DNA from 2 places in the Pseudoalteromonas sp. Angola-30 genome. Region 2 is predicted to be linked to the other one. Evidence: predicted binding sites of a transcription regulator. Region 2 holds the regulator's gene; the other holds the start of a gene.
The links. The regulator FliA, encoded in region 2, starts transcription of late flagellar genes. The targets are predictions, from matches to a motif close to CTAAAGNTNNNNNNNNNNNNGCCGATA.
Positions count from the first base shown of each region.

Region 1 (7,645 bases), on a different contig from region 2:
TAACTTGTGTATTTGAATACATATATCGGCTAATACAAGCTTTATACGTGCGTTTGCACTGTCTATTTCATACGCTTGCTTTGCGTAATTAAATGCAGCATTTAGGTCCGACTTTAATAATGCTTGTTTTGCTTGTTCAAGAAGTAGGTCCTGCTGCGCTGGTAAATGCTTACTCAGGGCTTCGCGAATTTGCGCGTCTGTTTGTGCACCCGCTAATAAATCTACTGGAGCTGAATCTTTTAACAACACAAGTGTAGGTAATGTTTGCAAGCCAACCTGCTGCGCTAATTGCGAGGCGAGTGCTTGTTCTGCGTCACAATCAAGATTAGCCACTACAATATGGTCTTTATATTGCGTAGCTAAGTTTTCTAATATACCGATTTGGCTAATACACTCAGGACTTTGTGGCGAGTGGAAGTTAAGCAGCACCAACTTTTGTTGTGATGTTTCACCGAGTACTTGCTGAAGGTTTTGTGCGTTGATACTAACTATGTTGCTCATTGAATTAATTGCCATATTCATTTATTTAGGTTTTTATATGGAGACGAACATAATAAATACAAGTATTAAATACTTTCAAATAATGAGGGAAAACATGAAAATCACCTATCTAGCTGCAGCATTTATGATAGCAAGCCCACTTACTTACGCTAAGTCACTAAACTTAGATTTAACTAAGAGTATGCCAGCTATTGAAAAGTTTTACCTCGACTTACATCAATCTCCAGAGCTTTCATATCACGAACAAGAAACTGGCAAAAAAATAGCATCGCAATTAACAAACCTTGGGTTTGACGTAACAGATAATGTTGGCGGCTACGGTGTGGTAGGAATTTATAAAAATGGCACCGGCCCTACAATAATGATTCGTACTGATACTGATGGCCTACCTATCACAGAGCAAACCGGTAAAGCTTATGCATCTAAAGTACAAGTGACCAACGAGCATGGGAATAAAGTAGGTGTAATGCATGGCTGTGGCCACGATATACATATGAGCTCGTTTATTGGTACTGCTGAGCAACTTATTGCCCATAAAAATAAGTGGCAAGGAACGTTAATGATGGTTGCGCAACCTGCAGAAGAAGTTGGCGGTGGAGCAAAAGCCATGTTAAGTGAAGGCTTATTTAGTAAATATGCTAAGCCTGATCATGTTATTGCGCTGCATGTTAGTGCCAGCGTGCCTGCGGGTAAGGTATCAATGAAAAATGAATACACCATGGCAAGTGTTGATTCGGTAGATATAACTATAAAAGGTAAAGGCGGACACGGCGCCTACCCGCACACTACCGTAGACCCTGTAGTTATTGCGGCGCGTACGGTATTAGCATTACAAACAATCACAAGCCGCGAGCTTTCTCCACTTGAGCCTTCCGTTGTGACTGTGGGTTCTATTCATGGTGGCTCAAAGCATAATGTGATTTCCGATGAAGTAAAACTACAGCTTACGCTTAGAAGCTACAACCCAGAGGTACGGAAGGCGCAAATAGCAGCTATAAAACGTATTACAGCGGGTATTGCTCAAAGTGCTGGCCTTACTGAGTCACACTACCCTGTTGTTCACGTTCATGAAGATGAATCTATTCCATCTACTTACAATAACCCTCAGCAAACTAACATTGTTAGGAGTGCTATTGCTGATGCAATTGGCGAAACTAATGTACTTGAGACAAAAGCGGTTATGGCTGGTGAAGATTTTGGATTGTACGGTAGAACTGATGAAAACATTCCTATTACGTTATTTTGGTTAGGTGGAGTAAACCAGCAGCAATATACAAATGCGATGAAAAGTAACCAAACACTTCCTTCATTACACTCAAGTAAATTTGCGCCAGATTATAAAGTAGCATTACCGACCGGTATAAAAGCCATGAGTAACGCTGCAGTCGCGTTATTTAATCAAAAATAAGCCGTATTTGAGAGCTCAGCGATTAAGTGGTTGCTGAGCTCTTTTTATAATTTGATTTTTTAAATGGTGCTTTTTTACCACCCTTAGCAAAGCGCTTTTTAGACGGTGTTTTAGGCAGCTTTGAAAATACATGGCTATCACAACTAGCTGCTTGCTGTACAAAACCTTCAAGCTCCACCAGCAGTGGTTGTAAAAATTGTTGGTAGCTCATTGCTTGTTGAGCAATGTTGCCTAAACTCGCCTCCCATTTAGCGGTCAAATCGGGGCTAGCTAAGCCCTCTGGTAAAACACTAATAAGTGCCAAGCCTGTTTGTGTAGCTTTAATTGATTTACCTTCGCGCTTTAAAAAACGACGCCTAAATAATAATTCAATAATGCCTGCGCGGGTTGCCTCTGTTCCTAGCCCATCGGTCTCTTTAAGTATTTTTTTAATTTGTGAATCTTTTACATAACGACTAATGCCGGTCATGGCACTTAGCAATGTTGCATCAGTAAAATGAGACGGTGGCGTAGTGTGTTTTTCTACCACTTCACCTTTAGTGCAGTTAAGTGCCATGCCTTTTGTTAAATGAGGCAAGGTTGCTTCATCTTTTAGCTCGGCTTTGCCCATTAATACCTTAAACCCTAAGCTTACATCTTGCTTTGCATTGGCTTTAAATAAACCTCCCGCAATTGTTACCTCTACTTTAGTTTCGTTATAAATGTAATCGGGGTAAAACTGAATTAGGTAATGCCTGCTAATAAGTTGATATACTTTTGCTTCATCAGCCGCCAAAGTCGCTGTTTTTAGTTGTTTAGCGGTAGGTACAATTGCGTGGTGTGCAGCCACTTTTGCATCGTTGAAACATTTGCTGTGTTTTTTAGCGTCTGCCCCATTCACAAACTCAGTATTTTGACCGCCATTAGCTGCAATTGCTTTTAAAATTGCAGGCGCATCTAAATGATGCTCTTTAGGCAAATAACGATTATCAGAACGAGGGTAAGTAATTAACTTATGACGCTCATAAAGCGTTTGGCAAATATCGAGTACTTGCTGGGCTGCCATACCATATGCCTTTGCAGCATCTATTTGCAGTGCCGATAAATTATAAGGCAGCGGCGCGCTTTGTTTTTTTTGTTTTTGTTCGAGCGCAGTGACTTCAGCTGGTTGATTGGCTATTCGCGAAGCGACGTTTTCGGCTAATGCATTATTTAAAACGCGGCCCTCTTCATCTTGGTACGGCTCGCAGGCTTTGCTTGGTAACCACTTGGCCACAAAGCTTTGCTGCTCAGGGGTTATTAAATGCGCCAACACTTCATAAAATGGTTTTGACACAAAGTTAGCTATTTCGTTATCCCGATTAACCACTAAACCTAAAATTGGGGTTTGTACGCGACCCACCGACAACACATTGCCAAAGCCTGCTTTTTGACCCGCCAGCGTATAAGCACGCGTAAGGTTCATACCAAATAGCCAATCTGCACGTGAACGCGCAAGCGCCGACACACTAAGCGGAATAAATTCACGATTTGAACGCATAGTAGTAAGCGCTTTTTTTACCGCCGCTAAATTTAAATCACTTATAAGTAAACGTTGAATGCTTTGCTTTTTGGTTTTACTTATTTTGGCTTGCTCTATGACTTCATCAACCAACAATTGGCCTTCGCGGTCGGGATCGCCCGCATGCACGAGTACTGATGCCTGCTTAATTAGCTTTTTTAGAATAGTTAATTGCTTACGCGTTTTCGTTTTTGCCTTGAGCTGCCATTGCTGTGGCACTATGGGAAGGTGTTCAAATTGCCACTTTTTAAAACGCGCATCATAATCATCAGGTTCAGCTTGCTCAAGTAAGTGCCCTATACACCACGAGACACAGTCACCATTAGCCACTTCTATATAACCATCGTGTTTTTTATGTGGTTTTGGCAATGCATCAGCAATAGCTCTGCCAAGTGATGGCTTTTCTGCGATATAGAGTTTCATGGGAGTTGCTCATTAACTGTTTATATGAACAGTAGTTTAGCACAGCTATTTAGAAGGTGGAGCGCTTTCTATTTTTGAGGGGGAATTACTTTTTTTAGCGAAAAGCATAATTAAAGGTAAATAACACACTATGACGGTGCCAATGTTGATAAAGGGCATTAACGTTTTGTAAATAATGGTGCTGTACGCTAAATCCCAAAGGTGACGGTCAACTAATCTGAATAATTGTAATATAGGTGCGCCAATAACCACTAACTGACCAATAACGCATTGCCATAAATAAACTTTATCTTTTATTCCCCAATAAGCTATTAACGCCATCCATATAATATCGGTAGCCGCCCATACTAAATAACGATAGATATAAATATCGTCAAACTCTCTCAAGCTAGAAGCTGTTATCCCCCCAAAGAAGAAAAAAGCGACGGTCAATAATGCAAATCTAAAGGCTAAGTAATCTTTAAATATAAAAAATATAAAAAGAGCCGGGCTTAGCATAAAGACCCAGCTTTTACTTAAAATACTAACGAAATACAAAAACCAATCAGGCAAAATGTTTTACCTTATTTTTCTTTTGTATCGTCGTCGGTACCATCACCATTACCTGGCATATCACAATATTTAATTATAACTTTCACAGCACATCCATTACATATGTTAAGGAAATGTACTTTAAGCTAAAATAATGAACTTGCCAAGATACTTAGGTGATTAAGTACCTTAAAAAGAAACTTAATTAGAGAAATTAGCGCCAGCTACTAGCCTAGCGCACATCAATAGGGTCTGACTCTTTAGCCTTACCTTGTAAGATTGATATTTCTACTCGGCGATTTCGGCGTCTATCTTCGTTTGAATCATTCGGAACAAGTGGACGAGTATCAGCACGCCCTACTACCATCATGCGGTTTTTATCAAACCCTTGTACCGTTTGTAATTCGCTTGCTACTGCTACAGCACGCTTTGACGATAAGTCCCAGTTATTAATATATAACTCATTAGAAACCTGAAAATCATCGGTGTGACCCGATACCGTAATTTCTCCAGGTACATCTTTTAATAACTCACCAATATCTTGAATTATGGGCTTAAACTTAGGTTGTAAAAAAGCACTGCCAGAGGGAAATGAGCCATTTTCACGGATACGAATAATGATTTGCTGCCCTAAAGATTCAAGCTCGATTGCACCATCGATAATTTGTTTTTCGAGCTGCTGCGCTATTTTTTTCACTAACTCGTTAGTTTGTTCTTGATCGGCGGCTGAAGTTGCTTGCTCTGAAGATTGCTGCTGCGATGTACTACGTGACTCGCCACCACGTTTATCGCCACGTTGCTCTTGTCTACCACCAGCAGAGCTTTCATCACCCGCTTGAAATTCTAACATTTGCTGGGTCATTTCAACGGTTTGTTGCTGAATGGTTTCTATCGGGGTAGGTTCAGGCTTACCAGGGGTAAATTCCATAGCAATAACCGAGGTCCCTTTAGGGATATCTTTTACTTCTATTTTGTTTTGCACACCAAATGCAAACTTCATCGAGCCTGCTATTTGCTTAAATTTAAGTACATCCATTTCTGAAAACGCGAGCAAAAGTACAAAAAAGCACATTAAAAGCGACATTAAGTCGGCAAATGTTCCCATCCAAGCAGGCAAACCTGGGGGTGGGCATTTGCACTCTTGATCAGACATGGTTACTCCTCGGTATCTACTTTGCGCTTAGACTCAGCAAGATAATTTTTCAAAATACCTTCAATTACTTTCGGGTTTTGGCCATCTTGAATACCTAAAATAGCATCCAGTATTAGACGCTGATTCATGGCTTCTTCGTCTTTACGAAGCTCAAGTTTTACCTGAATAGGAATAGCCACTACATTTGCTAAAAATGCACCATATAAAGTAGTTAATAATGCCACCGCCATTGCGGGGCCAATGGCTTTAGGGTCATCCATGTTAGATAACATAGCAACTAAGCCTATTAACGTTCCTATCATACCCATTGCTGGGGCTATATCGGCAAGTGACTTAAATAAACCGGCGCCCAGTTCGTGACGAGTTGTGGTTAAAGAAATGTCTTTTTGAAGCGTGGCACGAACTACATCAGCATCGTGGCCATCAACGAGCATATCTACACCTTTGCGCATAAAAGGGTTTGGTATTTCGGCTTCTTCGAGGGCTAAAAACCCCCCTTTACGGGCAGAATCAGCAAGTTCAACTGCTTTTTCAATCAGCTCTTCTGGCGATTCGATTTTAAACATAAATGCTTTACCAACAACTTTACCTATGCCCAAAAACTGCGACAAGGTAAAGTTTGATAACACAATAAATAGTGAGCCACCAAATACAATTACACTAGAAGGCGCATCGGCAAACATCCCCATTTCACCGCTACTACTCATAAACATGGACATGACAATTAAACCTATTGCGCCAAGGATCCCAATTATGGTTGCTAAATCCACATTTCCTCCAAAGTATTATACTTTGTTATTCAAACTTTTATTATTAACTGCTTATCGGCAAGATACTGAAATACTTAAGCCATTTTTGAAAAAAGTGTAAAACACTGTGTTTGGCCTAATTTTAGATCAAGATACCCTACTCGCCTAGCGGCTGATTAATTTTATTGTACACAGTGAGCACTAATACGCATCTTATACATGGTAAAAATGCGATTTAAACTGATATAACTCAAAAAACAACGATCATCCTTTGACCTAGTTTAGCATTCCCCCTAAAATTGGCTCCTAAATTTATCATGCTGGCTGAAATTAAACATGGCGACTAAAAAACCTGAAAACCTAAGTTTTGAACAAGCACTCGAAGAACTATCAACCATTGTCGGTGAAATGGAACAAGGTGATTTATCGCTTGAGCAGTCGTTAAAGCAATTTGAGCGTGGTATAGCCTTAGCTAACGCCTCAACGGGTAAGTTACAACAAGCAGAACAAAAAGTGTCTATTTTGATGGGTAATGACGAAAAAGCAGCGCTTACTTCATTTAACAACGATATGGAATAACCGTGAGCATACAAGAAAAAATAGAATGTGCTCAACAAGATGTCGTAAAGACCCTGCAACAGTACTTTGATCAACCCCTTGATACCGCACACACAGTAAAAGAAGCTACGCAGTACGGCTTATTTAACGGTGGCAAGCGTTTACGCCCCTTTTTAGTCTACGCAAGTGGTGAAATGCTCGGAGCTAATAAGCAAGATTTAGATATTCTTGCTGCTGCTATTGAGTGTATTCATAGCTACTCGTTGGTGCACGATGATTTACCAGCCATGGATGATGACGACCTTCGCCGTGGACGCCCAACTTGCCATATAGAGTTTGACGATGCGCACGCAATTTTAGCGGGCGATGCACTACAAACATTGGCCTTTGAGCTTATCTCGACTCACAATTTTACCTGCAGCGCGTCAACACAAGTAAAAATGATCAGCGCACTGGCTAAAGCATCGGGGCTTGAAGGCATGGTCGGCGGGCAAGGGCTAGATATTGCAGCCACAGATAAAGTGATTACAGTACAACAGCTTGAACGAATTCATAGATTAAAAACGGGTGCCTTAATCAACTGTGCCATTACATTGGGTGCATTATGTAGCGAAAAAGCAGACAAACAAACCTTAGAAAACTTAAGTGTTTTTGGGTATGCTATAGGGCTGGCATTTCAAGTGCACGACGACATTTTAGATGTTGAAGGTGACACATTTACTTTAGGTAAGCCACAAGGCTCTGATTTAGCTGCTAATAAAGCAACTTATCCGGCCCTATTA
Region 1 covers NZ_JAQREI010000002.1:517,669-525,313, reverse strand. Annotated here, with positions in the region: gene PSH54_RS05335 (tetratricopeptide repeat protein) at 1-501, opposite strand, end outside; gene PSH54_RS05330 (M20 metallopeptidase family protein) at 596-1,909, shown strand; gene PSH54_RS05325 (DNA topoisomerase III) at 1,932-3,872, opposite strand; gene PSH54_RS05320 (hypothetical protein) at 3,918-4,424, opposite strand; gene PSH54_RS05315 (flagellar motor protein MotB) at 4,636-5,556, opposite strand; gene pomA (flagellar motor protein PomA) at 5,559-6,326, opposite strand; gene PSH54_RS05305 (exodeoxyribonuclease VII small subunit) at 6,642-6,884, shown strand; gene ispA ((2E,6E)-farnesyl diphosphate synthase) at 6,887-7,645, shown strand, end outside.
Region 1: the regulator FliA is predicted to act here: its motif matches at 6,379-6,405, upstream of pomA (flagellar motor protein PomA).

Region 2 (7,645 bases):
AGGTAACGAAGTACCGATTGTAGAATCTCCTATGCTTACGCGGGCGCTTTATCATACCGCCGAAATAGGCCAACAGATCCCAGATCAGCTATTTACCGCTGTAGCGCAAGTTTTAGCTTATGTATTTCAGCTTAAACGGTTTAAAAAAGGCCGCGGAAAGCGCCCCATCCCTCTTAAGTCTAAACTGCCCATACCTGATGACTTCAAATACGATTAGAGTGTGTTGAGCTAACCACACTTTACAGGGGAGCCTTGCCTAAATACAAACACGCTGCTGCAAATTCTAACCATAAAGCCCATACGCTCTTGTCTCTCACTTGCTTTAAATTTTGCATCAATACTCAATGAATCTATTGCTGACTCTATACTTGGAATAGTTATTGCAAATTCAGGCTAGTGTCAATTTATTGAATTGTAGAGTTATGGATTTTAAAGCGGTATTACAACAACTTAACAAAGATAAAAAAGAGTATGCCAAAGGTGTTGGCACACCGCTACTAGTACTTGCAGCGCTGGGTATGGTTATTTTACCGCTGCCGCCATTTCTTCTTGATATATTATTTTCATTTAATATTGCCCTTGCCTTAGTTGTTTTACTGGTGACTGTTTACACCATGAAACCTCTCGAATTTGGCATGTTTCCAGCGGTATTGTTAATCGCTACGATTATGCGTTTAGCCCTAAATGTTGCCAGTACACGCGTGGTGCTCCTTGAGGGTCACAATGGGGGCGATGCGGCTGGTAAAGTAATTGAAGCGTTTGGCTCAGTGGTTATTGGCGGAAACTACGCGGTAGGTTTAGTGGTGTTTTTAATTCTGATCATCATAAACTTTGTAGTAATAACCAAAGGTGCAGGGCGTATTTCTGAAGTATCGGCTCGTTTCACGCTAGACGCTATGCCGGGTAAACAAATGGCGATAGATGCCGACTTAAACGCTGGCTTTATTAGTGCAGAGCAAGCACGTGAGCGCCGCAGTGAAGTAACCCGCGAAGCCGACTTTTACGGCTCTATGGATGGGGCGAGTAAGTTTGTAAAAGGCGATGCCATAGCCGGTATCGTGATATTAATTATTAATATTGTTGGCGGCTTATTTGTGGGCATGATCCAACATGACTTGAGCTTTAGCCGCGCAATGGAAGTATATACTTTACTTACCATTGGTGACGGCCTTGTGGCGCAGCTTCCTTCATTACTGCTCTCTATTGGTACTGCTATTGTTGTTACTCGCCAAAACGAATCACATAATATGGGTGAGCAATTTAAAGCCCAATTAGGTAACGAAAAATCATTATTTATCGCCTCAGGTATTTTAATCATTATGGGGTTGGTTCCGGGTATGCCTCATATTGCTTTTTTAAGTTTAGGCGCACTACTTGGCTACTTAGCTTATTTTACTCAGCAGCAAAAATTAAAAGCCGCTGCTCTAGCAGCCCAAGAGGCTGAAAGTGGTGCCGTTGCCGGTACTGGCGTTGCAAACAAGCAAGAGCAAAAAGAGCTTGGATGGGACGATGTACAACAAATTGACGTTATTGGCTTAGAAGTTGGCTACAGGCTTATTCCGCTTGTTGACCAATCTCAAGGTGGTGAGCTGCTCAACCGAATTAAAGGGGTGCGTAAAAAGTTATCTCAGGAGCTTGGCTTTTTAGTACCGCCTGTACATATTCGCGATAACTTAGAGTTAGACCCTAATGCGTACCGTATTACCATGATGGGTGTTTCAAGTGGTGAAGGCGAACTCAAACATGGCGATGAACTGGCCATCAACCCTGGGCAAGTATTTGGCCCTATTAAAGGGGTTGAAACCAAAGACCCTGCATTTGGCTTAGATGCGGTATGGATAAAGCCTGATCAAAAAGACGAAGCACAGTCACTAGGTTACACCGTGGTTGACTCAGCCACTGTGGTAGCCACCCACATTAGCCAGTTATTAACTAACAGTGCCGCATTATTACTAGGGCATGAGGAGGTTCAAAACCTGCTTGATATGTTAGCTAAAAGCCATCCACGTTTAGTAGAAGGGTTAGTGCCAGAAGTACTACCACTGACAACCGTTGTAAAAGTACTGCAAAATTTATTAAACGAAGGTGTGGCTATTCGTGATATGCGCTCTATTGTTCAAACCCTTGTAGAGTACGGCCCACGTAGCCAAGATGCCGATGTTTTAACAGCTGCAGTGCGTATTTCGCTGCGCCGTTTAATAGTTCAAGACGCTGTGGGAATGTCATCAGAAATCCCTGTCATAACCTTGGCGCCTGAGTTGGAACAGATGTTGCATCAGTCATTACAAAATGCAGGCGACGAAGGTGCCGGAATAGAACCAAGCCTTGCTGAGCGACTTCAAACATCATTAAACGAAGCGCATCAGAATCAAGAAATGGCCGGAGAACCTTCAATATTGCTAACGTCAGGAATGTTACGCACTGTGTTATCTCGTTTTGTTAAGTACACCATACCGGGTTTAAGGGTGATGTCTTATCAAGAGGTACCAGATGAAAGACAGATCAAGATTGTCAGCTCAGTAGGCCAACAATAAAGATTTTAACAGGGGTTGAACCATGAAGATTAAACGTTTTTTTGCCAAAGATATGCGCACCGCACTGAAAGAAGTTAAAGATGAGCTAGGTGTTGATGCCGTTATTATGTCGAACAAAAAACTCGCTAATGGTGTAGAAATTGTTGCCGCAGTAGATTACGACAAAGCAGCCCCTAAAGCCGCAGCACAACCACAGGCAGCGCCTGCTCCGCAAAGAGCCGTGCAACAGCCTACTCATAACTTTGTAAAGCCAGAGCCTAAGCGTGCGCAACCTGAGCCACAAGCAAAAGTAGCTGATAGCTTACAAGCTTTATTAGAGCGTCAGTCGCCACGCCCTCGCTCTCCTGAGCTAGCCTCTATGTTTTCGCAATCAGGTATTGATACGTCTGAGCATTACCAAGAGCCAGCACAGCCACGTACGACAAATATGTTTGCTCGCGAAAATGAAGCGCCAAAACGCATGCAAACCCAAGCAGACAGCCTAGGCTTTGATGACTTAGATCAAGACTTTGACGATTTAGATGCGCCGGTTGCACCGCGTAGTCAAGCTAATAACAACGAAAGCGCCCAAATGAGCGCGATGCGTGATGAAATGAACGCAATTCGCCAGTTACTAGAACACCAAGTATCGGGTTTAATGCAGCAAGATATGGCACGTCGCGACCCTACACGTGCATGCATGATTGACCGTTTAGTTGGCATGGGAATAGATAAAGACGTTGCAGAGCAAATGGCGTGTTTTATTCCAGATGACGTATCGCGTCAGCAAGGTTGGAAAGCATTATTGCAAATGGTTGAAGATCAAATGCAAACCACCAATAACGAAATTCTTCGCCAAGGGGGTGTGTATGCACTTGTTGGGCCTACTGGTGTAGGTAAAACAACCACAGTAGCTAAACTTGCCGCATTAGGCGCACAAAAGTATGGCGCCGACAAAGTTGCCCTAATCACCACTGATACATACAGAATTGGTGCGTATGAGCAGCTTGCAACATATGGTCGTATTATTGGTTGTGGTGTTAAACAAGTAAAAGATGCTAATGAATTAGCTGAAGTTTTATATCATTTACGCAATAAGCGTCTAGTATTAATTGATACAGCGGGTATGAGCCAACGTGATTTACGCCTTACAGAGCAATTAAATACGTTAATGCGCAACCAGCGAGTAGATATACGTAGTTATTTAGTATTAAGTGCCACAGCACAAATAAATGTACTGCAAGAAACCGTAAGACATTTTAAAAAGGTTCAGCTAAGCGGTTGTATTTTCACTAAGTTAGATGAATCATTAAGTTTAGGTGAGATTATTAGTATAGCGATTCAAAATCGTCTTCCAATAGGGTATCTTACTAATGGTCAGCGTGTACCAGAAGATATTCGCGTTGCAAATGCTGAAAAACTAGTAAAAAAAGCTGAGCAATTGTATTTAAAAAGAGCAAAAGCACAACATTCAAGGCACCAAGCAGTGGCGCCAAGCACAGTAGGGATGTATGATTAACACAGTATTAGATCAAGCAAGCGGCCTGCGCAAAATGAGTCAAAACAACAACAACGGCGTAAAAGTTATCGCTGTCACCGGCGGTAAAGGAGGGGTGGGTAAAACCAACGTCTCTTTAAATACTGCTATTGCTTTAGGGCAGCAGGGTAATCGTGTATTAGTATTAGATGCCGATTTAGGCCTAGCTAATTGTGATGTAATGCTAGGACTACGTGTTGAAAAAAACTTATCTCATGTCCTTTCAGGTGAGTGCGAACTTGACGAGATTTTAGTTGAAGGCCCAGGCGGTATTAAAATTGTGCCTGCTACATCAGGCTCGCAAAGTATGGTGGAGCTAACCCCATCTGAGCATGCTGGGTTAATTCGTGCCTTTAGTGAGCTTAATACCGAATTTGATATTTTAATTGTAGATACCGCCGCTGGTATTTCTGACATGGTGCTGAGTTTTTCTCGTGCAGCGCAAGATGTCATGGTGGTGGTGTGCGACGAGCCGACCTCTATTACTGATGCCTACGCGCTTATTAAAGTACTTAGCCGCGAGCATGGCGTTTATAAATTTAAAATTGTTGCAAACATGGTGCGCAGTATGCGCGAGGGTCAAGAGCTTTTTGCAAAGCTCTCTAAAGTAACAGACCGCTTTTTAGATGTGTCTATGGAGCTTGTTGCGACTATTCCATATGATGAAAATATGCGTAAATCTACGCGTAAACAAAAAGTAATTGTCGATCTTTTCCCTAATTCACCAGCAGCAGTCGCGTTTAAAACATTAGCGACAAAAGCAGTAAAATGGCCTATACCTAATCAACCTTCAGGACATTTAGAGTTTTTCATTGAGAAGCTAGTAAACGGCTGATTATGACAACATCGGTGAAAAGAGCTATGGGATATCAATCAACACAAAATTTAAATGTGATTGTTGAAAAGCACGCGTCGCTTGTCAAAAAAGTGGCGTGCCATTTAATAGCTCGTCTTCCTCCTAGCGTTCAGCTTGATGACTTAATCCAATCGGGAATGATTGGCCTTATCGAGGCCTCAAAAAACTTTGACGCCAGTAAAGGGGCAAGCTTTGAAACGTTTGCTGGTATTCGTATCCGCGGCGCTATGCTTGATGAAATGCGCAGAGGGGATTGGGCACCACGTTCGGTGCACCGTAAAAGCCGATTAGTAGCCGAAACTATCACAGAATTAGAAAATAACTTAAATAGAGAACCAAAAGATACTGAAGTAGCTGAAAAACTTGATATTTCGCTAGAAGAATACCATCATATTTTAAATGATGTTAATTCCAGTAAAGTGCTTGGTATAGAAGATCTAGGGGTAGATGAAGATGTTATTAGCCCTGCAGGTCAAGATTTAGCGCTAGACAAACCATTTAATAATGTTAAAAATGAACGGTTTAATAATTCATTGTTAGAGGCAATAAAGTCTTTACCAGAGCGAGATGCAATGGTGCTTTCTTTGTATTACAACGATGAAATGAATTTAAAAGAAATTGGGCATATACTCGATGTAAGTGAATCGCGTGTAAGTCAGATACATGGTCAGGCGATGATTAAGCTCAAAGCAAAAATCAATGACTGGATAAACTAGTAGTAAGTAAATTATAGGTTAAGACCTCACCGGAGGATGTTTTGGATAAAAACATGAAAATTCTTGTTGTTGATGATTTCTCTACAATGAGACGTATTATAAAAAATCTGTTGCGTGACCTAGGGTTCACGAATGTTCAAGAAGCTGACGATGGTTCTACAGCATTACCTATGTTGCAAAATCAGGTTTTTGACTTTGTTGTAACCGATTGGAACATGCCAGGCATGCAGGGTATTGACTTGCTAAGAGCCATTAGAGCTGACGAAAAATTAAAACATATTCCGGTTTTAATGGTGACGGCAGAAGCTAAAAAAGAACAAATAATAGCGGCAGCGCAAGCAGGTGTTAATGGCTATATTGTTAAGCCATTTACTGCTGGTACTTTGAAAACTAAATTAGAAAAAGTGTTTGAACGCTTAGGTTAATGAGAGGAGAGGCTTATGTCAGCACCAGCTGCGCCTCAAATTACTTTAGAACAAGCTCGTCAGCTCGTCGTTTTTTTAGAAAACGGTGAGCAAGATAAAGCAGATCAATTAATTTTAGATACTGCCTCTCAAGAGCAATCGCAGCTTTTTGCTGAAGTAGGTAAGTTAACACGCCAATTACACGAAGCCCTTAAAAGCTTTGAACTTGATACGCGTTTAACCGATTTAACCACTGATGCAATACCGGATGCGAAAAAGCGCTTAAACTATGTCATGGAAATGACAGAAAATGCAGCTAATAAGACAATGGATGCGGTCGAAGCAAGCCTTCCTATTGCGCAGCAGCTAGCAGATGAAATTGCACATATTAAGCCTACTTGGGATAGGCTTATGAACCGCGAAATAGAGCTGGGCGAGTTTAAAACCTTATGCCACAGCATCGACAAGTTTATGAACAGCTCTCATCATAAAACTGATGAGTTGCAAACTTTAATGACCAATGTACTAATGGCGCAGGATTTTCAAGATTTAACAGGCCAGGTTATCCGCCGTGTAATTGAATTAGTCAGAGAAGTAGAAGAAAGTTTAATCCACCTTTTAACAGCATTTGCTGCACAAGATGACAGCATTGTTGAAAGTAAAGAACAACAAGAAACAGAAGAACTGGTTGCCGCACAAACATTAGCAGGTCCTGAAGGCCCTATTATTGATAAAGAGTCGCGAAATGATGTTGTATCTGACCAAGACGAGGTCGATGACCTATTATCAAGTTTGGGCTTCTAAGAGGAGAGTAACTGCATGAGCTTTGAAGTCGATGAAGATATTTTACAAGACTTTCTTGTAGAGGCTGGAGAAATCCTAGAGCTTTTATCTGAACAGTTAGTTGAGCTAGAAAATAACCCAGAAGATACTGAGTTACTAAATGCTATTTTTAGGGGCTTTCATACCGTAAAAGGGGGGGCAGGCTTTTTAGCTATGACTGAGCTTGTTGATGCCTGTCATGGTGCTGAAAACGTATTTGATCTCTTACGCCAAGGGGTTAGAACTGTTAATTCAGAATTAATGGATGTGATTTTACAAGCACTAGATACCATTAATGAAATGTTTGCCACTATTCAAAACCGCGAACAGCCGGACCCAGCAGACCCTCAATTATTAGAAACCCTTCACAAACTTGGTCAACCGCCTACGGATGACGAGCTTACTGAAACAGCCCCCGAAGTTGTTGAACAAGAACCCGCAGCTCCCGTTAGCGCAACAGATGATGAAGACCCATTTGCATTTGATGAACTATTTGATGTGGCAGGTTCAAGCCCTTCAGCAGATAGCACGCAAATTGATGAAATTACAGAAGATGAATTTGAAAGCTTACTTGATGAGCTACACGGCAAAGGGCAAAGCCCGGTGTCGCAACCAAGTGCAAGTGCAGAGCCAGATTCAAGTTCAGATATTACCGATGATGAATTTGACAGTTTATTAGATGAATTACACGGTGTAGGTAGTTTTGGTCCGGTTGCAGGAGATACTTCAAGCAGTGAGCCAGAAGTAAAACACACAGCACCACCAGCGGCTGTTGCAAATGATAGCGGTGATGATGA
Region 2 covers NZ_JAQREI010000012.1:45,685-53,329, forward strand. Annotated here, with positions in the region: gene flhB (flagellar biosynthesis protein FlhB) at 1-217, shown strand, start outside; gene flhA (flagellar biosynthesis protein FlhA) at 423-2,534, shown strand; gene flhF (flagellar biosynthesis protein FlhF) at 2,557-4,032, shown strand; gene PSH54_RS14505 (MinD/ParA family ATP-binding protein) at 4,025-4,885, shown strand; gene PSH54_RS14510 (RNA polymerase sigma factor FliA) at 4,912-5,622, shown strand; gene cheY (chemotaxis response regulator CheY) at 5,664-6,047, shown strand; gene PSH54_RS14520 (protein phosphatase CheZ) at 6,063-6,830, shown strand; gene PSH54_RS14525 (chemotaxis protein CheA) at 6,846-7,645, shown strand, end outside.